DNA from 3 places in the Sphaerisporangium sp. NPDC051011 genome. Region 2 is predicted to be linked to each of the others. Evidence: predicted binding sites of a transcription regulator. Region 2 holds the regulator's gene; each other region holds the start of a gene.
What was found. The regulator HrcA, encoded in region 2, represses chaperone genes, less so after heat shock. The targets are predictions, from matches to a motif close to TTGGCACTCTCNNNNNGAGAGTGCCAA.
Positions count from the first base shown of each region.

Region 1 (9,545 bases), on a different contig from region 2:
TCGCCGAACGGTGGCTGTTCGCCCTCACCGGCGAGGACACCGCGCTGCCCGGCGCCCCCGCGGACGAGGCCGAGACGCTCGGCGGGGCGCTGCGCGACTGGCTGCACGCCGCCCACCAGCTCGAAGGCCCCATCCGCGTCTGCTTCCGCCTCGGCGAGCCCGAGGGCGACGCCGACACCTGGGAGCTGGAGTTCGCCCTCCAGTCGGTGGACGACCCGAGCCTGTACGTCCCCGCGTCGCTGCTGTGGGACGGCGAGCGCGTCCCCGGCCTGCCCCGCCGCCCCGACGAGACGCTGCTGGCCGGGCTCGGCCGCGCCGTGCGGCTCTGCCCCGAACTGCACACGGCCCTGCGCTCCCCGCGCCCGTCCGGCATGGTGGTGGACACGGCCTGGGCGTTCGGCTTCCTGCGCCGCTCCGCGCCCCTGCTCCAGGCCGCCGGGTACGGCGTGCGCCTGCCCGCCTGGGCCGGGCGCAAGGCCCTCGGCCTCAAGCTCACCACCCGCTCCCGCACGTCCACGCGGACGCGCGCGGTGGCCGGCCAGGGGTTCGGCCTGGACGAGCTGGTGGACTTCCGGGTCGACCTGGCCGTCGGCGACCACACGATCGGCGAGGAGGAGCTGGAAGAGCTCGCCCGGCTGAAGGTGCCCCTCGTGCGCGTGCGCGGCCAGTGGGTCGAGCTGGACGACCGCCAGCTCAAGGCCGCGCTGTCGGTGATGGAGCGGCGCCGCGCGGGCGAGATGACCGTCGCCGAGGTGATCCAGGAGGTCGTCACCGGTGGCGACGAGGAACTGCCGCTGGTCGGCGTGGACGCGGACGGCCCCCTGGGCGATCTGCTCAGCGGCGAGGCCGACCGCCGCCTCACCACGGTCGAGACCCCCGCGACGTTCAACGGAGCCCTGCGCCCGTACCAGCAACGCGGCCTGTCCTGGCTGAGCTTCCTCTCCCGAATAGGCATCGGCGGCATCCTCGCCGACGACATGGGCTTGGGCAAAACCGCCCAAACCCTGTCACTTCTGCTGGATGAGCGGGACGGTGGGGCGGTGGCGCCCACGTTGTTGGTCTGCCCGATGTCGTTGCTGGGCAACTGGCAGAAGGAGGCGGCGCGGTTCGCACCCTCGCTGCGGGTGTACGTGCACCACGGCGGGACGCGCAAGCGGGAGGACGAGCTGGAGGCGGCCGTGCGGGAGGCCGACCTGGTGGTCACGACGTACGGGACCGCCCTGCGGGACGCCGAGGTGCTCAGGGGGTTCGCGTGGGGACGGGTCGTGTGCGACGAGGCGCAGGCGATCAAGAACAGCGGGGCGCGGCAGGCGCAGGCCGTCCGGTCGATTCCGGCACGCACGCGGCTGGCGCTGACCGGCACCCCGGTCGAGAACCACCTCGCCGAGCTGTGGTCGATCATGGAGTTCTGCAACCCCGGGCTGCTCGGGCCGGCCAAGCGCTTCCGCGACCGCTACCAGGAGCCGATCGAGGCGCGCGGCGACGAGCAGGCCGCGCGGGCGCTGAAGCGGGCCACGCAGCCGTTCGTCCTGCGCCGCCTGAAGACGGACAAGACGATCATCTCCGACCTTCCCGACAAGCTTGAGATGAAGGTGTGGTGCACGCTCACGCCGGAGCAGGCCAGCCTCTACCAGGCCGTCGTGAACGACATGATGACCAAGATCGACCAGAGCGATGGCATCGAGCGGCGCGGCAACGTCCTCGCGACCATGACCAGGCTGAAGCAGGTCTGCAACCACCCCGTCCACCTGCTCAAGGACGGCTCGCGGCTGGCCGGCCGCTCGGGGAAGCTCGCCCGGCTGGAGGAACTGGCCGAGGAGATCGTCGAGGAGGGGGACAAGGCGCTGGTCTTCACCCAGTACGCCGAGTTCGGCTCCCTGCTCCAGCCCTACCTCGCCGCGCACCTCGACCGTCCCGTGCTGTGGCTGCACGGCGGGCTGCCCAAGAAGAAGCGGGACGAGCTCGTCGAGCGCTTCCAGGACGACGACGAGCCGATGATCTTCCTGCTGTCGCTCAAGGCGGCGGGCACCGGCCTCAACCTCACCGCCGCCAACCACGTCGTCCACGTGGACCGCTGGTGGAACCCGGCCGTGGAGGACCAGGCCACCGACCGGGCGTTCCGCATCGGCCAGACCAGGAACGTCCAGGTCAGGAAGTTCATCTGCGCCGGGACGCTGGAGGAGCGCATCGACGAGATGATCGAGCGCAAGAAGGCGCTGGCCGAGAGCGTCGTCGGGGCCGGTGAGGACTGGATCGCCGACCTGACGACCGAGCAGTTGCGCGAGCTGTTCCGCCTCGGCCCCGAGGCGGTGAGCTGACATGCGCTCCCGATGCGAGGAGGTGGGCTGAGATGCCGGTCGGCAAGGGCGGATGGTTCGAGGCGTCGGCGCCGATCCGCGTCGAGGGCGGCATCCAGGCGCGGGCCAAGCGGGGGTCCATCGGCGAGCAGTGGTGGTCGCGCAGGTTCGTGGACATCCTGGAGCGCGTCTGCGACTCCGGCCGTCTCGCCCGGGGACGTTCGTACGCCAGGAAGGGGCAGGTCCTGGAGATCGGCCTCGCGCCGGGTGTGGTGACGGCCACCGTGCAGGGGTCGCGGGCCGCACCGTACCACCTGTCCGTCAGGATCGCCGCGTACGGCGAGGGGGACTGGGCGGGAATCCAGGACGCGCTCGCCGGGGAGGCGATCTACCGCGCCAAGCTGCTCGCCGGGGAGATGCCGCCCGAGATCGTCGAGGTCTTCGACGGCCTCGGCCTGCCGCTGTTCCCGTCCGAGCTGGACATGGAGTGCTCCTGCCCCGACTGGGGCCTGCCGTGCAAGCACGTCTCGGCCGTGCTGTACCTGCTGGCCGAGTCCTTCGACCAGGACCCGTTCCTGGTGCTGGCCTGGCGCGGGCGTGCCAAGGAGGACCTGCTGGACGCCCTGCGCGGCACCGCCGCCGATGATGACGAGCCCGCCGACCCGCTGCACGTGGACGACGTGCCCTTCGCCGACCGGCTGGCCGACTTCTACGAGCCCTCCGCCCCGCCCGCCCGCCTGCGTCCCCGGCCCGCGCCGTCGTCCGCGCCCCCGGAGTTGCTGCTGCGCGCGCTGGAGCCGCCGCCGATCAAAGTGCGCCACATCCCCTTGGCGGACATCCTGCGCCCCGCCTACCGCGAACTGAGCGCCTCCCCTGAGGACCGCCCGTAGAAGGGCCGCTCCTCAGGGGAGGCGTGGGCCTAGGAGCGCTTCCAGAAGGAGGGGCGTGAGGCGCGTCCGTGTCCGCCCGGCTCACCAGGTGCGGCGGCGTCGCCGGTCAGTTCGGTGAGGACGGTGATGGCGCGCCGCCACAGCTCGTCCACGTCCGCGCCGGGCGTCGTCTCGGCGGCCGTGAGGTCGGCGGCCAGGGACGCGAGGCGCTCCTCGCCGCCCAGGTAGGTCACCAGCGCCGACAGGCGGCTGCCGAGGTCGGCCAGGTAGCGCAGGCGCTCGGGCGCGGGCAGCGGCGACGCCGCGCGCAGCCGGGCGAGCTCCTCGGCGAGTTGCGGCCGCACGGTGTCCGGCGAGAGCCGGATCGGCGGAGGCGGGGCCATCTTGGGGCTCGGCGCCCGGAAGAACGAGCGCCCGCGCCCGGCGGCCGGCCGCGGGGCCGCCTTCGGCGCCGGGGGAGCTCCGGCGACCACGTCCGGCGCCGCGCCGCCGAATGCCGGGGCGGCGCCCGGCGGCGTCAGGGTCTCGGACTCGGCGTTGAAGATCGCCGGGGCAGCGGCGGTGAACGCCACCGGCATCGACGCCGACATCGGCATGGCCGGGGCCGGCATGTCCCAGCCGCTCGGCATCTCCACCGGCTGGACGACGCGGTGCCGTGGCCCGCCGTCCGCGACCACCCGCGTGTCGACGGCGACGAACGCCGTGAACCTGCACAGAACGCCGTGACGCAGCGAGGTGGCGACGATCTCGCGCTCCAGTTCGTGCTCGCCGGTCGCGTACCGGTCCTCCAGGCGGCGCAGGTGCGCGCGGGCCCAGATCGCCCGCGGGGCCGCGCCCTCGGCGGGCGTCCCGGTCAGGCGCCGCTCCCAGGGGCTGCCGTCGACGGCCGTCCCGTGGACGGTGATCGCGCCGCTGGCGGGGCCGCGGAAACGCCCGGAGACGGTGAGCGGCACCCCGGAGTAGAGCGAACCGAGGTGGGTCACCGTGCCGGGGAGCACGTCGAGGCCGTCCGGCTTGAGCGAAAGGCCGGTGACCAGCGGGGAGCCGATCCTGCGGTGGATGTGCTCCATCGCCTCGTCCAGCCGGTCCTCCGACTCCACGAGCTCGCAGCGGCCCGCGCCGAGCCCGGCCAGCCTGCCGAGGAACCCGGCGTTGACGGCCCGGTCGACGCCGACGGTGTGGACCCGTACGGCTGAGAGCCGCGCGCCGAGGCGTTCGAGGATCTGGTCCTCGTTGCCGACCTGCCCGTCGGTGACCAGCACGAGGACGCGCTCGCGCGAGGAGTCCCCCAGCAGGCCGAGCCCCTGCTCCAGCGGCTCCAGGATCTCGGTGCCGCCGCGGGCCTCCAGCCGCGCGAGGTGCTCGACGGCGCGGTAGCGGTTGCGGTCGGACGCCGGGACGAGCCCCGCGTCCAGCCGGTCGGGGCGCTCCACGACCGAGTCGAACGACAGGACGGCGAACCGGTCGGCGGAGGTCAGCGTGTCGACGATGCGCGCGGCCGCGCGCCGGGCGGCGACCATCTTCCACCCGGCCATGCTGCCCGAGCGGTCCAGCAGCAGCACCACGTCCCTCGGCCGGCGCGCGTCCCGGCCGTCGTCGTCCGGGGGCAGGACGGTGAGGGTGAAGGTGCCGTCGCCGTCGGTCGTGTCCCGCTCGCCGTCGCCGGTGGCCCGGTCGGGGACGAGGGCCAGCGCGCTGGAGGCGTCGAACTCCAGTCGCAGCACGAAGTCCCGGTCCAGGCGCTCTCCGGGCTGGAGGCTCACGGTGTCGTCGTCGCGGGTCACCACATGAAGGCTGGAACGCATCTCGCGCAGGTCCAGCCCGGCGGGGTCCACGCGTGCCGTCAGCGACAGGTGCACGGGGTTCGGGAAGCCGGGCAGCAGCACCGGGGGGCTGATCCGCGAGGCGTCCGGGACGGCGTCGGTGTCGGGCGCCACGCCGTCGCCCGCCGCGCGCTCGTCCAGCGGCGTGCCCGGGATGTACCGGGGGGCGACCACGAGGGGGAAGCGGAACGTCGCGGCGCCGTCCTCGTACGGCAGCGGCTGGCTGAGCGCCAGGCGCACGGTCACGTGCTCGCCCGGCAGGATGTTGCCCACCCGGATGGTGAAGACGTCGGGACGGTCCTCCTCGGCGATGGCGGCCCTGCGGCCCTCGGCCAGGGCGCGGTCGTAGTCCTGACGGGCCTCGCCGCGCTCCTTGAGCACGCCCTCGACCACGCGGCCGTCGGCCTCCATGCGGAAGGACGTCACCGCGGCGCGGTCGGGCAGCGGGAAGACGTACGTCGCCTCCAGCGGCACGTCGAAGGGGTTGCGGAACACCTGGGCCACGCCGACGCCGGAGGTCAGGCCGGTGATCAGCGCCTCCACCTCGACGCTCTCCAGCGGCAGGTTGCCCCGTTCGGTGCGCAGCGCGCCCAGCCCCGCGTCGGGCGTCGGCGCGTACTCACCGGGCTTCAACGAGGTGATCTGAACAGTCATGGGTGCATCCCTTCGGACGGGCCGGACAGGTGGCGCTCATTGAGGACGGACAGCAGGGGGGCGGCGGCCTCGCGCAGCGCGGCGATGTCGCCGGGGGAGGGCGCGCGGCCGTCGAGCAGCAGCGTGATCCCGGGGGCCAGTCGCACGCCGTGCACGAGCCCGTCGGCGTGCGGGAGGACCCCGTCTGCGGGGGCCGCGGCGGCGGACGGGACCGGGAACGGCGGCGCGGACGGCGCGGACGGCGCGGAGGGGGCCGTGAACGGATCGGCCTCGGACGGTGTGACGACGGACGGTGTGACGACGGACGGTGTGACGACGGGCGGGGCCGTGACGGGTGGGGCGGTGACGGGGGCGGGGGCGGGGGAGGGTGCGGCGGGCGGGGCCGGATGCTGAGCCCAGAAGCGCGGCCGGGGCGGTGCGGGTGGCGCTGTGGGATCGGTCACAGCGGCGCCGTCCGTGTGATCGGGGTGGTCGGGCGCATCGGGGGCGGGGAGCCGGGCGATCGCCTCCAGGGCGCCGTCGGTCGCGCCGGTCAGCTCGGCCTGGATGTCGGCGATGGACAGCCCATCGGCCTGGCGGCGCTTGACGGCGACGAGTTGGAGCAGGTGACGCCTGCCGTACAGGGCGACCCTGCCCCTGCGGGTCAGCGGCGGGTCGAGCAGGCCGATGGTCGTGTACCAGCGGATGAGCCGTTCGTTGGGCACGTCGCGGACCCGGCCGTTGGGGCGCGGCGCGGCGGGGCCCAGCGTGTCCGCCGCCCGCTCCGCCAGCTCTCCGATGGTCCAGGTGTCACTCATACCTTCATAGTGACACTGCAATCATTACAGTGTCAACGTTTAGCCCGGGCCGGATCGGTTATGGCGGAAAGAGACACGAGGCCCCGAAACCGGTTATCTCTGAGGAGGAGAACCTCCATGGCCCACATCACCAGCCCGCTTCCCGCCGACAAGCAGAAGATCGTGGGTGAGGCCCTCCACGGCGCGCTCATCGATCTCCTCGACCTCTCGCTCGTGGGCAAGCAGGCCCACTGGAACCTGATAGGCCGCAACTTCCGGTCGCTGCACCTCCAGCTCGACGAGATCGTCGCCCTGGCCCGCAAGGGCGCCGACGACGCGGCGGAGCGCGCGGTGGCCGTCGGCGTGAACCCGGACGGGCGCGCTACGACGATCGCCCGCGACACGCACGTCCAGCAGCTCGACTTCGGCTACATAGAGGACGCCAAGGTCGTCACGGTCTTCACCGAGATACTCGCGGGGATCATCGCCCGCATGCGCGAGCGCATCGAGGTGACCGGGGACGCCGACCTCGTCACCCAGGACCTGCTCATCGAGGTCACCGAGGACCTGGAGAAGCAGCACTGGATGATCCAGGCGCAGCGCTGACCCCGCGGGCGGCGTTCACAGCAGGTCGCGCGCGAGGCAGGCGACCGAGGGCGGGGCGGACAGCAGGACGCGCAGCGCGTCCCAGCGGGCCGCCCCGCCCTTGCCGTTCCTGAGCAGCCCCGCCTCGGCCAGCGCGCGGGCCCATTCACGCCGCCCGGGGACGGCCGCGGCCCGTTCGAGCCGTTCCAGGACGGTACGCCCCTCGCCGGGGGGCTCGGAGTCCTCGCGTTCGTTCGGCTCCCCGTCCGGGGCCTCCGCGTCGCGGGCGAACAGCGACAGCAGGTGCGGCCACCGCACCGTGAGCACCGCCAGCTTGGCCACCTCGTCGTCGCTCGCGCGCGGCGCCCCGGCCAGCGCCCGCCGGTAGGTGACGAACGAGTAGAACCGGAACACGTTCACGTACCGCTTCAGCTCGCGCGGATTGCTCAGCGTCAGCGCCGGGAGCACCCGCTCGATCGCCGCGTACGCGTTCTCGTCGCTGTAGATGTCGTCGTAGACGCGGTCGGCCGCCAGCCGCGCCGCCGCGCCGAGCCCGCCGATCGCGTCGTGCGGCGCTCGCGGGGACGTGCGGGCCGCCCGGCCGCGCGGTGCCCCCATGCCCACGGCTCCCGTCCTGGTCGGGCCCGTCCTGGTCAGGAAGGTGATCGACGTTCGCCGCGAGAACAGGCCGGGCCCGGGCGTTCCCGGGACGGTGGTGGCCCCGACGGCGTCCTGGACGCGGCGGGCGACCGCGTCGAGGTCCTCGGCCGTCGGGCGCAGGGCCCTGATCGCGGACTCCATGCGGTCGACCAGTTCCGGATCCGGCTGCGCGGCCCGCCCGCCCGCGCCGGCCGTGTCCCGTGCCTCCGCGACGGGCCCTTCGCGCGCGGGCGGCACGTCCAGCAGGGTGCGCAGGTACGCGGGGATCCGCTCGCCGTCGTCCAGCAGCGGCACGCTCAGCGGAAGCTGGATGATCTTCTCCAGGAACCGCCACCCCAGCCCCGAACGCTCCTCGGCGCTCGACGGCAGCGTGCGCGCGAGGTCCTGGTAGGCGACCTCGACGTGCGCCGCCACGACCTCCGGCTCCATCGCCAGCACGAACACGCAGTTGGGGAACTCCCCGGCCAGGAACAGGTTCACGGCCTCGATGACCTGCGCGACCGTGCCCGGCGAGCACCGGTCGAGGTCGTCCACGAACACCACCAGCGGCCGCTCCTCGGTCGCCACCATGCCGAGCACGCGCCGCATGTCCGTCTGCACCAGGTGCAGGAAGCCCGTCCGGGACCGGTATCCGGGATCGGGCGCCAGCTCCTGGGCCTGCGCCGGCGACCCGAGCAGGTCAGGCTGGCGCACCAGCTTGCGGAAGGCCGTGTCCGCCGACTCGCCGAGGAAGCGCGTCAGCCGTACGGCCGCGGCGGCCATGAGCAGCAGCGACCCGCCGGACCCGACGGCGGCGGCCGTGCCGCGCAGCAGCGACCCCACCGCGGGGAACAACGCGCCCGCGGCGAGCGACGCGCCCGTGAACAGCAGCGTCCCGCACAGCGCCAGGGCGACCGGCAGCAGGCGCGTGGCCGCCAGCCCGTAGCCGCGCCGGCGCACGGCCTCCCGGTCGACCCGGGACAGGTTCAGCGTCAGCCAGAAGCGCTCGCGATCGCCGCGCGGCAGGCGGCCGGTGACCTGGCTGATGATCTCGTGGGCCAGGCCCGCCCACACCTGCTCGCCGTTCTGGTACATCCACGGGTTGAACCAGACGGTCGGCCGCCAGTGGCCGGGCCGCAGGGGCAGCTCGCCGGGCGTCGCCCGGTCGGTGTCCTCCTCCTCGGGCCGTTTGGCGCGGGCCAGCACCTCGGCGTTGGTCACCCGGCCCCGCCGCCTCCGGGCGCGGCGCGCGGCGTCGGGCCCGCCGAGGTGGATCTCGGCGGCGCGATCCTCGGCCGCGCCGGGGTCGAGCAGGTCCTGGATCATCCGCATCAGCGAGGTCTTCCCCGCCCCCCACGGGCCCTTGACGCCGATCGTGAGCGGCGGGCGGGTGTCGGGGTGGCGGATGAACGCGGCGACGGCCTCGGCGTGGACGCGGTGGCCGAGCCGGTCCTGGAGCGTCCACCGGTCGCCGGTGAGCCGCGCGCGGGGCCGTACGGGACGGGCGGCGGCGCGGCGGCGGCGCAGCAGGGCCGACACGTGCGCCGGCTCGCCCGCCTCCAGCCTGCCCGCGACGCCGTGCCGGATCGCCGGGGCGGCAAGCGGGGCGTCGTGCCCGAGCAGCCCCCAGGCGCGCAGCTCGCGCAGGGCCTCCTCCGGCGGCCCGCCCTCGGCGAGCAGCCGGGCCACCTCCGGGGTGAGCGGCTCGTCCTCCTCCAGCAGCGCGGCCCGGCGCAGCAACTGCCGGGCGTCCGGGCCGAGGTGCACCTCGTAGATCCGGTTCACCAGCTCGGCGGCCGACATCGGCGGCACGGCGTCGCCGAGGACGGCCAGGCGGGCGAGCGCGGCCCCGAACTCCTCGCCGAGATCGTGGACGGCGCG
Region 1 covers NZ_JBFAGG010000003.1:240,502-250,046, forward strand. Annotated here, with positions in the region: gene AB0H21_RS08335 (DEAD/DEAH box helicase) at 1-2,318, shown strand, start outside; gene AB0H21_RS08340 (SWIM zinc finger family protein) at 2,351-3,187, shown strand; gene AB0H21_RS08345 (VIT domain-containing protein) at 3,217-5,664, opposite strand; gene AB0H21_RS08350 (helix-turn-helix domain-containing protein) at 5,661-6,461, opposite strand; gene AB0H21_RS08355 (DNA starvation/stationary phase protection protein) at 6,579-7,046, shown strand; gene AB0H21_RS08360 (P-loop NTPase fold protein) at 7,062-9,545, opposite strand, start outside.
Region 1: the regulator HrcA is predicted to act here: its motif matches at 6,471-6,497, upstream of AB0H21_RS08355 (DNA starvation/stationary phase protection protein).

Region 2 (9,545 bases):
CCACTGCGTCACGCAGCGCGCGGCGGCCCAGGGCACGATCACGTCCACCCCGGCCTCGGTCATCATCTCGACCGCCAGCTCGCCACGGTCGCCCTTGGGCAGGCCCTGCACGACGACCAGGCGGGGCTCGGGCGGCGGGACGACACGCCGCGCCAGCACGTCCAGCCTCAGCGAATCTTTGCCGGTGACATCGCGCACGACGCACTCGGCCACCGCTCCCCTGCCGTCGGTGAGGTCGACGCGCTCCCCGGCGCGCAACCGGCGCACGGCCGCGGCGTGCCGCCCCTCGGGGCCGGCCAGCGTGATCTGCTCGACATCGCCCGAGAGGTCACCGGAGAGATCGTCGGAGAGGAAGACAGGGACGCTCACCCGCAAACCTTAGCCAGGCACCCCGGCCTTGGCGAACCGCTCGCGCGGCCTCCGCGCGCGGCGGAGGCCGCCCGTTGTCAGCGACTGTCAGCGACTGTCAGCGACCGTTGAACGCGTCCCTCAGCCGGGAGAAGAAGCCCTGCTGCCCCGGGGCGAACTTGCCCGGGGGACGTTCCTCGCCGCGCAGCTTGGACAGCTCGCGGAGCAGTTCCTCCTGCGCGGGGTCGAGGCGGGTGGGGGTCTCGACGTTCACATGGATCAGCAGGTCTCCCCTGCCGGTCTCGTTGAGATGCTGGACGCCCCGGCTGTACAGGGGGATGACCTGCCCGGACTGCGTGCCGGGCCGCACGTCGATCTCTTCGGCGCCGTCCAGCGTCTCGACCGTGAGGATGGTGCCGAGGGCCGCCGCCGTCATCGGGATCTCCACCGTGCAGTGCAGGTCGTCGCCGTGGCGCTCGAAGATCTCGTGGGGGCGCTCGACGATCTCCAAGAAAAGATCGCCCGGAGGGCCTCCGCCGGGGCCGACCTCGCCCTCGCCGGCGAGCTGGATGTGCGTGCCGTCCTCGACGCCGGCCGGGATGCGGACCTTGATCGTACGGCGGGTGCGCACGCGCCCGTCGCCGGAGCACTCCTGGCAGGGGTGCTGGATGATCGAGCCGAAGCCGCCGCACTGCGGGCACGGCCGGGCGGTCATGACCTGGCCGAGGAACGACCGCGTGACCTGCGAGACCTCGCCGCGGCCGTGGCACATGTCGCAGGTGTCCGGGTGGGTGCCCGGCGCGGCGCCCGAGCCCTGGCAGACGGTGCACAGCACGGCGGTGTCGACCACCAGCTCGCGCGTGGTGCCGAACGCGGACTCCGCGAGGTCGAGCTCAACGCGGATCGTCGCGTTGCGCCCGCGCCTGGCCCGGGACCGGGGGCCCCGCGAGCCGCCCGCGCCACCGAAGAACGCGTCCATGATGTCGCTGAACGGGAAGCCCGCGCCGAACCCGGCGGCCCCGGCCCCGGCGCCCGCGCCCGCGCCGATCGGATCGGCCCCGAGATCGAACATCTGGCGCTTGTTCGGGTCCGACAGGACCTCGTACGCCTGGTTGATCTCTTTGAACCGCTCCTGCGTCTCAGGGTCGGGGTTTATGTCCGGGTGCAGCTCGCGGGCGAGCCGGCGATAGGCCTTCTTGATCTCGTCCTGGCTGGCGTCACGGCGGACCCCGAGGATGCCGTAATAGTCGCGGGCCACCTAGGACCCCGCCAGGATCTGGCCGACATAGCGCGCCACCGCGCGCACCGCTCCCATTGTCACGGGGTAGTCCATTCGCGTCGGGCCCAGCACTCCGAGCCGAGCCAGTTCGTTGTCGCCCGAACCGTAACCGGCGGCGACGATCGAGGTGCCGTGAAGACCTGAGTACGGGTTCTCCGAGCCGATGCGCACCATCAGCGCGGAGTGGTCCCCCGCCTCGCCGAGCAGGCGCATGAGCACGACCTGCTCCTCCAGGGCCTCCAGCACCTCACGCAGGCCGACACTGAAGTCGCCCGCGAGGTTGGCGGCCCCGGCGAAGATGACCTTCTCGTCGTGGCGGTCGACCAGAGTCTCCAGCAACACCGACAGGATAGTGGCCGCCACCGGTCGGTCTTCCTCGGGAAGGCGATCAGGAAGATCGGCGATCGTCTCCGGCACGCGGCCGAGCCCGCACCCGTCCAGCGAGGCGTTGAGAAGCGCCCGCAGGTGCGCGACCTGGTCGTCGGCCACGATCTCGGGTAGCTCGACGACCCTCTGCTCCACCCGGCCGGTATTGGTGATCAGGACCAGCATGATGCGCCGCTCGGCGAGCGGCACCAGCTCGACGTGGCGGACCGTCGAGCGCGTGAGCGAGGGATATTGCACCACGGCGACCTGGCGCGTGAGCTGGGCCAGCAGGCGCACCGTGCGGGTCACGACGTCGTCCAGGTCGACGGCGCCCGCGAGGAACGTCTCGATCGCCCGCCGCTCGGCGGCCGACAGCGGTTTGATCTGGGACAGCCGGTCGACGAACAGCCGGTAGCCCTTGTCGGTCGGCACGCGGCCCGCGCTGGTGTGCGGCTGCGCGATGTACCCCTGCTCTTCGAGCACGGCCATGTCGTTGCGGACGGTGGCCGGGGAGACGCCCAGATTGTGGCGCTCGGCCAACGCCTTCGACCCGACCGGCTCGTTGGTGGACACGTAGTCCTCGACAACGGCGCGCAGGACCGCCAGCTTACGGTCATCGAGCAACGTGCTCACCTCCTGCCTCGCGAGTGTGCCCCCGCGAAGGGGGGTCTGCTGGCACTCTGTGTTCCTGAGTGCCAAGTGTACGGCTCATGTCGTCGGCGTGCGATAACTCGGAGGCACGACCTCACCCGGTCAGCGACAAGCCACTTGCTATCTGATGACAAGCGCCTTCGTCCACACTGGGATCATGAGCCAGAACGACCCCCGTCCGAGCGAGCCGAACCCCTGGATCCCGCGCCAGGGCACCCCAGAGCGACCGGGGCCACCCCCTGGCCCTCCGCCCGGCGGGTACGTCCCGCCACCGGGAAGCCCCCCTCCGGGCGCACCCGGGCACGGCGGACCCGGGTACGGCGGCCCGCCGCGGAACGGCCCCGGGTACGGACCTCCCCCCGGCGGACCCGCGTACGGCCCTCCGCCCGGTGGTCCCGGCCTCGGCGCGCCACCACCCGGTCCCGGGTACGGCCCCCACCCGGGCGGTCCCCGCCAGGGCACACCGCCGGGCGGTCCGGCGTACAGGCCCCCGGCCGCGGACATCCGCCCGCGCCGCCGCTGGATCCTGGCCGCCTGGCTGGTCGCGATCGCGAGCCTCGTCGCGGGCATCGTCATCGGCTTCGGCACGGTTACCAAGACCATCGACCAGGCCGCGCCGACGCACGTCTTCCCGAGCGGCGGCAAGGTCTCCGCCCCGCTCGACCCCGCCGACAAGCCCATCCTGTACGCATCCTCGTCCGGGCCGGCCAACGTGACCTGCCTCGCCCAGGACTCCGCCGGGAACCCGGTGAAGCTCACCAACGTGAGCCTCCACCAGACCGTCACCGTCAACGGGCGCACGTGGGAGGGCATGTTCGACATCGCCGTCCCGGCGGCGGGAACGTACGAGATCAGCTGCCGGTCGGAGGGCGGCCAGGTCGTCTTCGGCGTCGGCAAGACCCTCACCGCGGCCGTCGGCACGGTCGCCGGGGGCGCGGCGGCGGCCTTCCTCATCCCGACCGCGGGCTTCCTGCTCGCGTTCGTCGTCACGATCGTGGTGATCGTGCGGCGGCGAGGGGCGCGCAGGCGTCTCGCGGCGGCCTCCCCCGGCGGCGCGTGGTCGCAGGGGACGCCGTACGGCGCGTGAACTTTGCTAGCGTGCCCAGGTATGCGGGACTACGGACGCGACGTGCTCGCCGGAGACTGGCGCAGGCCCCTGCGCGGGAAGATCCCTCAGATCCCCGCCGACCCCGGGCTCGTGGTCGAGGACGCCGACGAGGGTTTCTGCGGCGCGGTGGTGGCCTGTGACAAGGAGGCCGTGACGCTGGAGGACCGCTTCGGGCGGCGCCGGGTGTTCCCGCTCGCCCCGGCCGCCTTCCTGCTGGAGGGCAAGACGGTCACGCTGGTGCGCCCGGCCCCCGCCGCCGCGAAGGGCCCAACGCGCAGCGCGTCCGGGTCGATCGCCGTGGCCGGGCTGAGGGCGCGGGTCGCCAAAGAGAGCCGCATCTACGTCGAGGGCGTCCACGACGCGGCCCTCGTCGAGAAGATCTGGGGCCACGACCTGCGCGTGGAAGGGGTCGTCGTCGAGTACCTGGAGGGCGTCGACGACCTGCCCGCGATCGTGGACGAGTTCGGGCCCGGCCCGGGCCGGCGGCTCGGCGTGCTGGTCGACCACCTGGTGGCCGGGTCCAAAGAGAGCCGCATCGCCGCACAGGTGACCTCGCCGAACGTGCTCGTCGTCGGGCACCCCTTCGTGGACGTCTGGCAGGCGGTGAAGCCGTCGGCCGTGGGCATCCCGGCCTGGCCGTCGGTGCCGCGCGGCGTCCCGTGGAAGGAGGGCGTGATCGACGCCCTCGGCTGGCGCGTGGAGCCGTCGGAGGCGTGGCGGCGCATCCTCGGCTCCGTTCACAGTTACACCGACCTCGAACCCGAGCTCCTCGGGCGCGTCGAGGAACTCATCGACTTCGTGACCACCGAGGAGCTCCCATGACCGAGTCTCCGTACGACCGTCCCTACGGCGCTCCCGGCGCTCCGGGATCTCCGGGGTCTCCCGGCGACCAGGGGCAGGGACTGCAGCAGTCCGGTCAATACGGCCAGTACGGGCAGCAGGGCCAGCACGGACAGCAGCAACAGTACGGGGCGTACGACCAGTACGGCCGCCCGCAGGACGCGGCCCCCGGCTCCGCGGGCCAGGACGGATACGGGCAGAGCTCATACGGTCAGGGCTCCTACGGGCAGGCCTCGTACGGGCAGCCGGACCACGGGCAATCGGGGTACGGGCAGCAGGGCCAGGGGCAACCCGGGTACGGGCAGCAGGGGTACAGGGACGCGGGTTACGGTCCGGGCCACGGGCAGCCCGGGCAGGGGCCGTCCGGATACGGGGACCCCGGATACGGACCGGCGTACGGCCATCAGCAGTACGCGCAGCCCGGCTACGGAAGCGGATACGGCCCCGGTTACGGGCACCCCGGCCAGGCGCCCGGATACGGGCAAGCCGACTACGGTCAAGCCGGCTACGGGCAGCCCGGCTACGGCGTCGGCCACAATCCCGGTTACGGCTACGCGCAGCCGGGCTACCCCGCCCCGGTGCACGTGCGCGGGCGCTTCGGCCCCCGTCCGGGATCCGACGACACCACCATGGCGATGCTCGCCCACCTGCTGGGCCTGTTCACCTCGTTCATCGGCCCGCTGGTGCTCTACTTGGTCAAGAAGGACGAGTCCCCGTACGTGCGCGACCAGGCCGCCGAGGCGCTGAACTTCCAGCTCACGCTGATCATCGCTTACGTCGTGTGCGCGGTGCTGGTCATCGTGATGATCGGGTTCCTGCTGATGCCGCTGCTGTGGATCGGCTCGCTCATCATGACGATCGTGGGCGCGGTCGCCGCCAACCGTGGGTCCAACTTCCGCTACGCCCTGAACATCCGTTTCGTCAGCTGACCCCCGGCCAGGCCCGTCCGGCCCGTGACCAGGTCAGGTCGCGGATCGGCGCTGGTCAGGTCAGGTCGCGGATCAGCGCGTCGGCCAGCAGGCGTCCCCTGAGGGTGAGCACGGCCCGGCCCGCCCGGAACGGGCCGGGGTCGAGCAGGCCGTCGGCCAGGGCGCGGGCCACGGCCGGGCGGGCCTCCGGGCTGATCTCGGCCAGCGGGAAGCCCGTGTCGAGTCGCAGCTCCAGCATCAGCCGCTCGACGTGCCGGTCCTCCGCGGTCAGCACCTCGCGCGCGTGGGCGGGCGAGGCGCCCTCGGCCAGGCGCGCGGCGTACGCGGCGGGATGCTTGACGTTCCACCAGCGGGTGCCGCCGACGTGGCCGTGCGCGCCGGGCCCGACGCCCCACCAGTCGCCGCCGGTCCAGTACAGCAGGTTGTGGCGGCAGCGGGCGTCCTCGGAGGCCGCCCAGTTCGAGACCTCGTACCAGGAGAACCCGGCATCGGCCAGCATGGCGTCGGCGATGAGGTAGCGGTCGGCGGCCACGTCGTCGTCCGGCATGGGAAGCTCGCCCCGGCGGATCCGCGCGGCCAGGCGGGTGCCGTCCTCGACGATGAGCGAGTAGGCCGACACGTGGTCGGGGCCCGCGTCGATCGCCGCCGCCAGCGAGGCACGCCAGTCGTCGTCGGTCTCCCCCGGCGTGCTGTAGATCAGGTCCAGGTTGACGTGGCCGAACCCGGCCGCGCGGGCCTCTCGTACGGCCTCGGCGGGGCGGCCGGGGGTGTGGCGGCGGTCCAGGACGGCCAGGACGTGCTCGCTGGCGCTTTGCATGCCGAAGCTGACGCGGGTGAAACCCCCGGCGCGCAGCCGTTCGAGGGAGGCCGGGTCGACGGACTCGGGGTTGGCCTCGGTGGTGACCTCGGCGCCCGGGGCCAGCCCGAACTCGGATTCCACGGCGCGCAGGACGCTCACCAGGTCGCCGGCCGCCAGCAGGGTGGGCGTGCCCCCGCCGAAGAAGACGGTCTGGACGGGCAGCTCGACGTCCCCGAGCACGCGGCGCGCCAGCCGTACCTCCTCGATCGCCGTACGCGCGTAGTCGGCACGCGAGGCGCCGGGGCCGAGCTCGGCGGCGGTGTAGGTGTTGAAGTCGCAGTACCCACACCGCGTGGCACAGAACGGCACATGCACGTAGAACCCGAACGCCCGCGCCCCGAGCCCCTCAAGAGCGCTCGCGGGCAGTTCCCCTGAAGCGGGAACGGGATCACCGTCAAGAACCACGGATGGCATATGTCCAGTTTCTAGTACCGATGATGGTCCTCACGCCCCGCGAACGGAGAGAGCGGCCGTAGGCACGGCTACTTCTTGGCGGGCTTGTCGGCGCTGGGATTCTCGGTGGACAGGGCGGCGACGAAGGCTTCCTGCGGAACCTCCACCCGTCCCACCATCTTCATGCGCTTCTTGCCTTCCTTCTGCTTCTCCAGCAGCTTGCGCTTACGGCTGATGTCACCGCCGTAGCACTTGGCGAGGACGTCCTTGCGCATGGCGCGGATGTTCTCGCGGGCGATGACCCGCGCGCCGATGGCCGCCTGGATCGGCACCTCGAACTGCTGCCGCGGGATCAGCTCCTTGAGCTTCTTGGCCATCTCGACGCCGTAGGCGTACGCCTTCTCGCGGTGGACGATCGCGCTGAACGCGTCCACGGCCTCGCCCTGGAGCAGGATGTCGACCTTGACCAGGTCGGCCTCCTGCTCGCCCGCGGGCTCGTAGTCCAGCGAGGCGTACCCGCGGGTGCGCGACTTGAGCTGGTCGAAGAAGTCGAAGATGATCTCAGCGAGGGGCAGGGTGTAGCGGATCTCGACCCGGTCCTCCGAGAGGTAGTCCATGCCGAGCAGCGAGCCGCGCCGGCCCTGGCACAGCTCCATGATCGCGCCGATGTGGTCGGACGGCGAGAGCAGCGTCGCCTTCACCACCGGCTCGTGGATCTCGGCGATCTTGCCGGCCGGGAACTCGGAGGGGTTGGTGACGATGAGCTCCTTGCCGTCCTCCATGACGACCCGGTAGATGACGTTGGGCGCGGTGGAGATGAGCGACAGGTTGAACTCGCGCTCCAGCCGCTCGCGGACGATCTCCATGTGCAGCAGGCCGAGGAAGCCACAGCGGAAGCCGAAGCCGAGCGCCGCCGAGGTCTCCGGCTCGTACACGAGGGCCGCGTCGTTGAGGCGCAGCTTGTCCAGGGCCTCGCGCAGCTCGGTGTAGTCGTCGCCGTCGATCGGATACAGGCCGGAGTACACCATCGGCTTGGGGTGCTCGTAGCCGCCGAGGGCCTCGTCGGCGGGGCGCACGACGGAGGTGACGGTGTCGCCGACGCGGGCCTGGCGGACGTCCTTCACGCCGGTGATCAGGTAACCCACCTCGCCGACGCCGAGCGAGGGGGACGGCACCGGCTCGGGCGAGATGACGCCGATCTCCAGCGTCTCGTGCGCGGCGCCGGTGGACATCATGATCGTGCGCTCGCGCTTGGAGAGCTGCCCGTCCACCACGCGGACGTAGGTGACCACGCCACGGTAGGTGTCGTAGACCGAGTCGAAGATCAGCGCCCGCGCGGGGGCGTCGGCGTTGCCCACGGGGGCCGGGATCTGCTGGACGACCTGGTCGAGCAGGGCGCCGACGCCCTCACCGGTCTTGCCTGACACGCGCAGCACGTCGGAGGGCTCGCAGCCGATCAGGTGGGCGAGCTCCTCGGCGTACTTGTCCGGCTGGGCGGCGGGCAGGTCGATCTTGTTGAGCACCGGGATGACGGTCAGGTCGGCGTTCATGGCGAGGTACAGGTTCGCCAGGGTCTGCGCCTCGATGCCCTGCGCCGCGTCCACCAGCAGGACGGCCCCCTCGCACGCCTCCAGCGACCGGGAGACCTCGTAGGTGAAGTCGACGTGGCCGGGCGTGTCGATCATGTTGAGGACGTGGCCGTCCCAGGGCAGCCGCACGGCCTGGGACTTGATGGTGATGCCGCGCTCACGCTCGATGTCCATGCGGTCGAGGTACTGCGCGCGCATCTGCCGGGCGTCGACCACACCGGTGAGCTGCAACATCCGATCGGCAAGCGTGGACTTGCCGTGGTCGATGTGCGCGATGATGCAGAAGTTGCGGATCAACGCGGGGTCGGTCTGGCCAGGCTGGGTGCGCACCGGTGTCCGTTTCGGCAGGGTTGACGATGATCAGGCGGCTGGCGGACCAGCCGATGTCCGTCGCGACACGCCCAGGTGGTTCACCCTGGGAGCGTCACCCCGGACAGCAGAGCAGCGCGGACGCACACCACGTGGGCGACCTCGCCCCGACGGCGTGCTCGTACGGACCGCGCTTCCTCCCCAGTTTACCGGCCATCAAGAGCGACAAGCTCGTCGCTGGGGTTAAGATAATGGCGCAGGCGTGTGCCGTGGTCCTTCAGGTCGTTGATTTGAGGGCGCACCCGGCATGTTGGTAGCCTGTTCCTCTGCGTGTGGCGCGCCCTCTCTGCCCGCGCGCCCACCATCCGACCGACATTCACCGAGGCTTCTTCGTGGCGAACATCAAGTCCCAGATCAAGCGCAACCGGCAGAACGAGAAGGCCCGGCTGCGCAACAAGGCCGTCAAGTCGACCCTGAAGACGGCGGTCCGTAAGTTCCGCGAGGCCGCCGACCAGGGCAACGTGGAAGAGGCCACCGCGCTCATGCGCGCCGCCTCGCGCCAGCTCGACAAGGCCGTCAGCAAGGGCGTCATCCACAAGAACCAGGCGGCCAACCGCAAGTCGGCCATCGCCAAGCGCGCCGCCGCTCTCGCTACCGCCAAGTAGTCCAACCGCACAAACGCCGCGCCCTCCGAGGACGCGGCGTTTTGCCATGCCCGGACTATCGCGCCTCCCCGCCGGTCCATGCCATGTTCGCCGTGCCAGGCTCGAGCGCCGGAGCCCCGGCACCATCGCATGCCCGGCGCGCATCCCGCCCTGCGGAAAGTACGGCGGTGGCGCGATGGACGACGCGAGGGGCGGCGACGTCCGGAGTC
Region 2 covers NZ_JBFAGG010000007.1:246,005-255,549, reverse strand. Annotated here, with positions in the region: gene AB0H21_RS18485 (16S rRNA (uracil(1498)-N(3))-methyltransferase) at 1-369, opposite strand, end outside; gene dnaJ (molecular chaperone DnaJ) at 467-1,606, opposite strand; gene hrcA (heat-inducible transcriptional repressor HrcA) at 1,607-2,617, opposite strand; gene AB0H21_RS18470 (hypothetical protein) at 2,802-3,731, shown strand; gene AB0H21_RS18465 (DUF3097 domain-containing protein) at 3,753-4,574, shown strand; gene AB0H21_RS18460 (DUF4870 domain-containing protein) at 4,571-5,521, shown strand; gene hemW (radical SAM family heme chaperone HemW) at 5,577-6,794, opposite strand; gene lepA (translation elongation factor 4) at 6,863-8,692, opposite strand; gene rpsT (30S ribosomal protein S20) at 9,064-9,336, shown strand.

Region 3 (9,545 bases), on a different contig from region 2:
TCGTCGACATCCACTCCCACGGCGGGGCCGGGGGCTCCTTCCCCTCGGGCGACCAGGAGGAGGCGCGGCGCATCGCCGCCTTCCACGCCCGGCACGGCACCACGACCATCATGGCCAGCCTGGTGACCGCCGCGCCGTCCGACCTCGCCCGCGCGACCGCCGCCCTGGCCGACCTGTGCGACGACGGGCTGCTGGCCGGCATCCACTTCGAGGGGCCCTACATCGCGCGGTCCCGGTGCGGCGCGCACGACCCCGCGCTGCTGCGCGACCCCTCCACGGCGGAGCTGGCGGACCTGCTCAAGGCCGGGCGCGGCCACGTGCGCATGCTCACCATCGCCCCCGAGCTTCCCCGCGGGCTCGACACCGTCCGCGCGGCCGTGTCCGAGGGCGTGATCGCCGCGCTGGGGCACAGCGACTCGACCTACGACCAGGCCCGCGAGGCCATCGACGCCGGCTGCACCGTCGCCACCCACCTCTACAACGCGCTGCCGCCGCTGCACCACCGCGACCCCGGGCCGATGGCGGCGCTGCTCCAGGACGAGCGCGTCACGGTCGAGCTGATCAACGACGGGGTCCACGTGCACCCGGCCATGGTCGGTCTCGCGCACGGCGTCGCGGGCACCGCCCGCACCGCGCTCATCACCGACGCGATGGGGGCCACCGGCATGGGCGACGGCGTCTACCGGCTCGGCTCCATGGAGGTCGAGGTCTCCGGCGGCACCGCGCGGCTGGTGGAGGGCGGGGCCATCGCGGGCAGCACGCTGACCATGGACGTCGCCTTCCGGCGCACCGTCGAACAGGTCGGGCTGCCGCTCGCCGAGGCATCCGTCATGGCGTCCCTGACCCCGGCGCGCGTCCTCGGCGTGGACGACCGCGTCGGCTCGATCGCCGTGGGCAAGGACGCCGACCTGGTCGTCCTCAACGACGACCTGACCGTCCACTCCGTGATGCGCCAAGGCACCTGGCTGACCTGACCGGCCCGCCGGCGCGCCCGGAGCGGACGTCCGGTCCACTCCGGGCGTGCCCAAGGCACGGGCGGCGAGACGGCCTTCGTCGTCAGTGGGTGTGCGGGGCGACGACGACCTCGACGCGCTGGAACTCCTTCAGGTCGGAGTAGCCGGCCGTGGCCATCGTGCGGCGCAGGGCGCCCATCAGGTTCATCGAGCCGTCGGCGACGCTGGACGGGCCGTGCAGGATCTGCGCCATCGTGCCGATGGTGCCGACCTCCACGCGGGCGCCGCGCGGCAGCTCGCCGTGGTGGGCCTCCGACCCCCAGTGGTGACCCCGGCCCGGGGCCTCCGCCGCCCGGGCGAGCGGCGAGCCGACCATCACCGCGTCGGACCCGCAGGCGATCGCCTTGGCGATGTCGCCGGAGCTGGTCATGCCGCCGTCGGCGATGACGTGGACGTACCGGCCGCCCGACTCGTCGAGGTAGTCGCGGCGGGCGGCGGCGACGTCGCCGATCGCGGTGGCCATCGGGACGGCCACGCCCAGCACCGTCCGGGTGGTGTGGCCCGAGCCACCGCCGAAGCCCACGAGCACGCCCGCGGCGCCGGTGCGCATGAGGTGGAGGGCGGCGGTGTAGGTGGCGCAGCCGCCGACGATCACCGGGACGTCCAGCTCGTAGATGAACTGCTTGAGGTTCAACGGCTCGGCCCGGCCGGAGACGTGCTCGGCCGAGACCGTGGTGCCGCGGATGACGAAGATGTCGGCCCCGGCGTCGATCACGGCCTTGTAGTGCTGCGCGGTGCGCTGCGGCGACAGCCGCGCGGCGGCGGTCACGCCGGCGGACCTGATCTCTTCGATGCGGCGGCCGATGAGCTCGTCGCTGATCGGCGCGGCGTAGATCTCCTGGAGGCGCTTGGTCGCGGCCTCACCGCGCAGCTCGGCGACCTCCGACAGCAGCGACGAGGGGTCCTCGTAGCGGGTCCAGAGCCCTTCCAGGTCGAGCACGGCGAGCCCGCCGAGCCGCCCGATCTCGATGGCCGTCTTCGGCGAGACCACGCTGTCCATCGGGCTCACCACGACGGGCAGGTCGAAGCGGTAGGCGTCGATCTGCCAGGAGATCGAGACCTCCTCGGGGTCGCGGGTGCGCCGCGAGGGCACGATGCCGATCTCGTCCAGGGCGTAGCCCCGGCGCCCGCTCTTGCCGCGCCCGATTTCTACCTGAGTCATGCTTTTCGTCGTTCCCGTCGTCTGGAAAACCGGTGTACTCGTGGTGACTATGCCCCGACCGACGCCTGCCGGCCCGCGCCGCCCCCCCGCCGTGCGGGCTCCGGGCGGGCGGGAGTCAGCGCCTGTGGTAGTTGGGCGCCTCCACGGTCATCTGGATGTCGTGGGGGTGGCTCTCTGTGAGGCCGGCCGCCGTGATCGGCATGAGCATGGCGTTCTCGTGGAGCTCTTCGATGGTGCGGGCGCCGGTGTACCACATGCCCTGACGCAGGCCGCCGACGAGCTGGTGGGCGACGGCCGCGACCGGGCCCCGGTAGGGGACCTGGCCCTCGATGCCCTCGGGGATGAACTTGTCGTCGCCGGAGACGGCCTCCTGGGCGTAGCGGTCCTTGCTGAAGGAGCCGCCGCGCTCGCGGTTGCGCACCGCGCCGAGCGAGCCCATGCCCCGGTAGGACTTGAACTGCTTGCCGTTGATGAAGATCAGCTCGCCGGGCGACTCCTCGCACCCGGCCAGCAGCGAGCCCAGCATCACGGTGTTGGCGCCGGCGGCGAGGGCCTTGGCGATGTCGCCGGAGTACTGGAGGCCGCCGTCGCCGATCACCGGCACGCCGGCCGGGCCACAGGCCAGGGACGCCTCGTGGATCGCGGTGACCTGGGGCGCGCCGACGCCCGCCACGACGCGGGTGGTGCAGATGGAGCCGGGGCCCACCCCGACCTTGACGGCGTCGGCGCCCGCGTCGATCAGCGCCTGCGCGCCCGCCCGCGTGGCGACGTTGCCGCCGATGACGTCGACCCGGCCGTTCGCCTTGATCTTGGCGATCATGTCGCACACGCCGCGCGAGTGACCGTGGGCGGTGTCGACGACGATGACGTCCACACCCGCCTCGACCAGGGCCATCGCGCGGTGCTCGGCGTCGCCCGCGACCCCGACGGCCGCCCCGACGACCAGGCGGCCGTCGGCGTCCTTGGTCGCGAGAGGATATTGCTCGCTCTTGGTGAAGTCTTTGACGGTGATGAGGCCGCGCAGCCTGCCGTCCGGGTCGACGATCGGGAGCTTCTCCACCTTGTTGTGGCGCAGCAGGCGGAAAGCCTCGTCGCGGGACACGCCGACCGGTGCCGTGACCAGGGGCATTGAGGTCATGACCTCGTGGACCGGGCGCTTGAGGTCGCTCTCGAAGCGCATGTCGCGGTTGGTCACGATGCCCACGAGGACGCCGTGCTCGTCGGTGACCGGGACGCCGGAGATGCGGTACTCGGCGCACAGGGCCTCGACGTCGGCGAGGGTGTCGCCGGGCGCGCAGGTCACGGGGTTGGTGACCATGCCGGCCTCGGAACGCTTGACCAGGTCGGCCTGCTGGGCCTGGTCGGCGATGGACAGGTTGCGGTGGAGCACGCCGAGCCCGCCCTGCCGCGCCATCGCCACGGCCATGCGCGCCTCGGTGACGGTGTCCATCGCGGCGGACACCAGCGGGATGCGCAAGGTGATCGACCTGGACAGGCGGGTGGTGGTGTCGGCCTCACCCGGCTGCAGGTCGGAATACGCGGGCACCAGGAGCACGTCGTCGAACGTGAGCCCGGGTTCGGTGAACTTGGCCATCTACGACCCTCCTGCCATGGCGCGCTGAAGATACTGATGGGGTCAGGCGCCCGCCCCCGCAGCCAGTTTAGTGTCCCGCTGGTCACAGCCACTGCGGACCTGTGGATAACCTGACGGCGACCGCTCGGTCACCGATCGCCCACGGGCGGCCCACGACAGGGTAGGTCGGTTTACTGGTTCACCACCACTTGCCCTCATCAGGGTAGGTGGGGGTCATAAGGTGGAATGCGTGCTGGAAGAAGTCCCCCGCGATCCCTTCGCGGACGACCCGAACGACCCCGCCGCGGCGCTGGGCGAGCTCGACGACTCCGAGCCCCTGACGTCGGCCGAGCGCGACGAGGCGCTCACCGACCTCGCCGACGTGGAGGTCTTCCGCTCCCTGCTGGAGCCGCAGGGCGTGCTCGGGCTGGTGCTCGACTGCCCGGAGTGCGGCGAGCAGCATTACTTCGACTGGGATCTGCTGCGCGGCAACCTGCGGCAGATGATCGACCACGGGCGCCCGCAGGTGCACGAGCCCGCGTTCGAGCCCGACCCCTCCGACTACGTCACCTGGGAGTACGCCCGGGGTTACGTCGACGGGGTGATCGACACCGAAGAGAGCCGCTGATCGACGTCCTCGGTGAGGGCGCGCAGCAGGCTCACCACGGCATCCTCCTGCTCGCCGGGCGCCTCGCGCCGCGCGAGCGCGTCGATGATCGCGTCCGTCCTGAGCACCTGGGGGTCGGTCTCGGCCCCGCGTTTTCGGAGCGAACGCGCCGGATGGACAGCGGTCAAGCTATCGACTCCATCTCGGCCATCGCCCGAAGCCTTGCCAGTGCCCGATGCTGGGCGACCCGAACCGCACCTGGTGACATACCGAGTACGTTACCCGTCTCCTCGGCCGACAGTCCCGAGACCACACGCAAAATGATCAGTTCGCGCTGGTTCTCGGGAAGGCGCGAGAGCAGCTCCCGGGCGTGCGCCGCCTCGATGTACCGGACGACGGTCTCCTCCGGCCCCGGCCCCTGGTCCGGCCCGTCCGGAAGGTCCTGCGTCGGCACGGCCGAGCGGACCGAGCTGCGCAGGGCGTCCGCGACCTTGTGGGAGGCGATGCCGAAGACGAAGGAGGCGAACGGGCGGCCCATGTCGCGGTAGCGCGGCAGGGCCGCCAGCACCGCGATGCAGACCTCCTGGGCCACGTCGTCGGCTATGTGGTAATGACCGGACACCCGGCCCAATCGAGCACGGCAATAGCGCACCACCATCGGGCGCAACTGCCCCAGCAATGATTCGATCGCGGTGCGATCCCCCTGGACGGCAAGGCTCGTCAGTTCCCTGAGGTCGGACTCGTCCGATCTCGTCGCAAGCCTTACCCCAGTCTTGGCGTCGGCGACGCATCCCTCGGTCACGTTAGGCATGATGCCCGCCACGATCGCGCATGTCGTCATGGTGAACGGATACGGATTGGTCACATTGACGCGACGATAACGCAGGGTAATCAATCGCACACAGTCGCGTTTGCGCATTTCACGCGTGCCACCGAATTCGCGGGATATTCGCCAGATGTCTCACCTGCTCGCCGGGGGGCTCGACTGACGCCCGGGGCCGCCGATCGGTTTACCCCGGCGTCAAATCCGCGACCGCGAAAATCGATTCAACAAAAAGCACGGCCCGCGTCCGTGGGGACGCGGGCCGTGCTCGGAGCCGTACCGGGGCGGGGCCCAGGCTCAGTGGCCGTGACCGTGGCCGTGACCCTGGCCGGCGGCGGCCGGGGACTCCTCCTCGGGCTTGTCGACCACGAGGGCCTCGGTCGTGAGCAGCATGCCGGCGATGGACGCGGCGTTCTGCACGGCCGAGCGGGTGACCTTCACCGGGTCGATGACGCCCTGGGCGACCAGGTCGCCGTACTCGCCGGTCGCGGCGTTGAGGCCGTGGCCGACCGGCAGCTCGCTGATCTTCGAGGTGACGACGTAGCCCTCCTGGCCGGCGTTCTCGGCGATCCAGCGGGCGGGCTCGACGAGCGCCCGGCGGACGATGGTGACGCCGGTGGCCTCGTCCCCGGTCAGGCCGAGGTCGTCGAGGTCCTTGGACAGGTGCACGAGCGCGGAGCCACCGCCGGAGACGATGCCCTCCTCGATCGCGGCGCGGGTCGCGGAGATCGCGTCCTCGAGACGGTGCTTCTTCTCCTTGAGCTCGACCTCGGTGGCCGCGCCGACGCGGAGGATGCAGATGCCCCCGGACAGCTTGGCGAGGCGCTCCTGGAGCTTCTCGCGGTCCCAGTCGGAGTCGGTCTGCTCGATGGCGTACTGGATCTCGCGGACGCGGTCGGCGATCGCCTGCGGGTCGCCGGCGCCGTCGACGATGGTCGAGTTGTCCTTGGTGACCACGATGCGGCGGGCGGTGCCGAGCACCTCGGTGCCGACGTTGTCCAGCTTGAGGCCGAGCTCCTCGGAGACCACCTGGCCGCCGGTGAGGATCGCGATGTCCTGCAGCATGGCCTTGCGGCGGTCGCCGAAGCCGGGGGCCTTGACCGCGACGGAGGTGAACGTGCCGCGGATCTTGTTGGTGACCAGGACGGCAAGGGCCTCGCCCTCGACGTCCTCGGCGACCACGAACAGCGGCTTCTTGGTCTGGGCGACCTTCTCCAGCAGCGGCAGGAACTCGGCGATCGAGGCGATCTTGCCGCTGGTCAGCAGCACGTAGGCGTCCTCGAGCACGGCCTCCATGCGCTCGGGGTCCGTCACCATGTAGGGCGACAGGTAGCCCTTGTCGAACTGGAGACCTTCGGTGAACTCCAGCTCCAGGCCCATGGTGTTGGACTCTTCGACGGTGATCACACCGTCCTTGCCGACCTTGTCGAAGGCCTCGGCGATGAGCTCGCCGATCTTGGCGTCCTGCGCGGAGATCGTGGCGACGTTGGCGATCTCCTTCTTGTCCTCGACCGGGCGGGAGCGCTCGAGGAGGCGGTCGCTGACGGCGCGGGCGGCCAGGTCGATGCCGCGCTTCAGCGACAGCGGGGAGGCGCCGGCGGCGACGTTGCGCAGGCCCTCGCGCACCATGGCCTGGGCCAGGACGGTGGCGGTGGTGGTGCCGTCACCCGCGACGTCGTTGGTCTTGGTCGCCACTTCCTTGGCGAGCTGGGCGCCGAGGTTCTCGTAAGGCTTGTCGAGCTCGACCTCACGGGCGATCGTCACGCCGTCGTTCGTGATCGTGGGGGCGCCGAACTTCTTGTCGATGACGACGTTACGGCCGCGCGGCCCGAGGGTCACCTTGACCGCGTCCGCGAGGGCGTTCACACCACGCTCGAGAGCGCGCCGCGCGTCCTCGTCGAACTCCAGGATCTTGGGCATTTAAGGTCCTCTCAGCGTCAGAGGCCCCGGGGCCTCAGTGACAGGACCCCGGGGCATGACACGCGTATTTTGTAAGGCTCCGGACTGGCTAGTCGCCGGCGCGTTCCGGGCTTTACTTCTCGATGATCGCGAGAACGTCACGGGCGGAGAGCACGAGGTACTCCTCGCCGCCGTACTTGACCTCGGTACCGCCGTACTTGCTGTAGAGGACGACGTCCCCTTCCTTGACGTCGAGCGGAATGCGCTTCTCGCCGTCCTCGTCCCAGTTGCCGGGGCCCACCGCGAGGACCTTGCCCTCTTGCGGCTTCTCCTTGGCGGTGTCCGGGATGACCAGACCGGAAGCGGTCGTCTGCTCGGCCTCAAGCGGCTGAACCACGATGCGGTCGCCGAGCGGCTTAACGGGAACCTTGGTGGCGGTCGTCACGATCGGACCTCCCCTTCAGATTTGTGGTGATGAGCTGAAGAGGCGACCAGCGGCCTGCCGTCGCGGGTGTCAGACCTGCCTCGTCGCATTTTCGTCTTGGCACTCTCAATGGGCGAGTGCCAACACTGAACAGTATGCAAGCCCGCCGACGCAGTCAACACGGACAGGCCGTCCCAGCTCAGAACGCTTTCTCCCCCGCGCGAACACACCATACGACTCGCCCCGAATGTCCGTATTGACCGAAGGCTAGTGCCCAGTCGGCAGTGATCGGGCCGCCCGCCGCCGCCGGAGCCGTCCCGCGGACGCTAGCGTCGGGAGGCATGGAGCTTGAGGCCTTCCGTGAGTTGCTGACGCCGCGTGGACAGGAGGCGCTCGGTGAGGCCGTGGCTGCGGTCGCGGGGGACGCCGATCCGCTGCCGGCCGCGAGCCGGCTCAGGAAGAGCTACGACGCGCCCCTCACCGGCGCCGCGCTCACGCAGGCGCGGCTACGGGCGCGCGGTGCCGTGAAGTTCGGCGAGGACGCCGCGCGCATGTACTTCACCCCCGACGGCCTGGAGCAGGCGACCCGCGCGGAGGTCGCCGCCCACCGCGCCCGCCGGTTCGCGCCGGGCACGCGGGTGGCGGACGCCTGCTGCGGCATCGGCGGCGACCTGATCGCCCTGGCCCGCGCCGGCTGCCAGGTGGACGCCGTGGACCTGGACCCGCTCACCGTGGAGGTCGCCCGGGCCAACGCCGCCGCGCTGGGCCTCGCCGGCCGCGTCACCGTCCGCGTGGGCGAGGCGTCCGAGATCGAGCCCGAAGCCTACGACGTGCTGTTCGCCGACCCCGCGCGCCGCTCGACCGGCAGGCGCGTCTTCGACCCGATGGCCTACTCCCCGCCCTGGCCGGTCGTGCTCGGCCTCGTGGCGCGGGCGCGCGCGGCCTGCCTGAAGGTCGCGCCCGGCATCCCGTACGAGCTGATCCCCGAGGGCGCCGAGGCCGAGTGGGTGTCCTACCGGGGCGAGGTCAAGGAGGCCGTCCTGTGGACCGGCGACCTCGCCGCGCGCCCCGGCGGCGGCCCCGGCAGCAGGGCGACGATGCTGCCGTCCGGCGAGACGCTCACCGCCGACCCCTCGCTCGGGCCCGCCGGGCACGGCCCCGTGGCGCGATACCTGTACGAACCGGACGGCGCCGCGATCCGCGCGCACCTGGTGGCCGAGGTCGCCGCCCTGGTGGACGGCCACCTGATCGACCCGCAGATCGCCTACATCACCGGCGACGCCCCCGTGAGCACGCCGTGGGCGGCGCGGTACGAGGTGCTGGAGACGCTGCCCTTCTCGCTGAAGCGCCTGCGCGCGGCGCTGCGCGAGCGCGAGATCGGCACGGTGACGCTGAAGAAGCGCGGCTCCGCGCTGGACCTGGAGCGCCTACGAAAAGATCTCCGTCTTTCTGGCGATAAATCGTGCGTCGTCGCCCTGACCCGCATCGGCGCGCGTCCTTTCGCTTTCATCTGCCGGCCCGCGTGAACTCGACCGCCGGACGTGCGCGATATTCACGTACCACCGCGCTGACCTGCGCCAATGGCTCATATCCCGCCGAACCCGCCATAATCACGAAGTTTTAAAGTCGGCCCCGAAAGTCTTCCGCCGAGCCACTACAGTTGGCCAGCGCGGGATTTTGGCCCGATCGATCGCCGACCCGCCTCTTTCGTCAAGAACGTCGACCAATTCGTCGTGCCACGACGACCAGGGACCGACCCCACCGCCGTGCGGCCGAGCGCCCGCGAGTGAAGGAGCTTCCGGTGGATCACTCCAACCACACCCTCCTCCAGGCGGGCGACCAGACCGCCATCTCCGACAGGATGCGCGAGCTCCTCGCCCGGGCGGCCCAGGACCACGTCTACGAACAGCGCACCCAGGGGGCCGTTCTCGACGAGATCCGGCAACGGCTCGAAGGCATGGAGTGGCTCCTTCGCGAGGTCCGCGAGCGCGAGCTCGGCGGCCTCAGCGGCGCGCTGGAGGGGGTCAGCGGGCGGCTCGGCGAG
Region 3 covers NZ_JBFAGG010000017.1:67,483-77,027, forward strand. Annotated here, with positions in the region: gene nagA (N-acetylglucosamine-6-phosphate deacetylase) at 1-974, shown strand, start outside; gene AB0H21_RS32475 (GuaB3 family IMP dehydrogenase-related protein) at 1,057-2,175, opposite strand; gene guaB (IMP dehydrogenase) at 2,291-3,769, opposite strand; gene AB0H21_RS32485 (DUF5319 domain-containing protein) at 3,999-4,376, shown strand; gene AB0H21_RS32490 (hypothetical protein) at 4,337-4,543, opposite strand; gene AB0H21_RS32495 (sigma-70 family RNA polymerase sigma factor) at 4,540-5,166, opposite strand; gene groL (chaperonin GroEL) at 5,476-7,098, opposite strand; gene groES (co-chaperone GroES) at 7,211-7,525, opposite strand; gene AB0H21_RS32510 (class I SAM-dependent methyltransferase) at 7,843-9,027, shown strand; gene AB0H21_RS32515 (hypothetical protein) at 9,303-9,545, shown strand, end outside.
Region 3: the regulator HrcA is predicted to act here: its motif matches at 7,619-7,645, upstream of groES (co-chaperone GroES).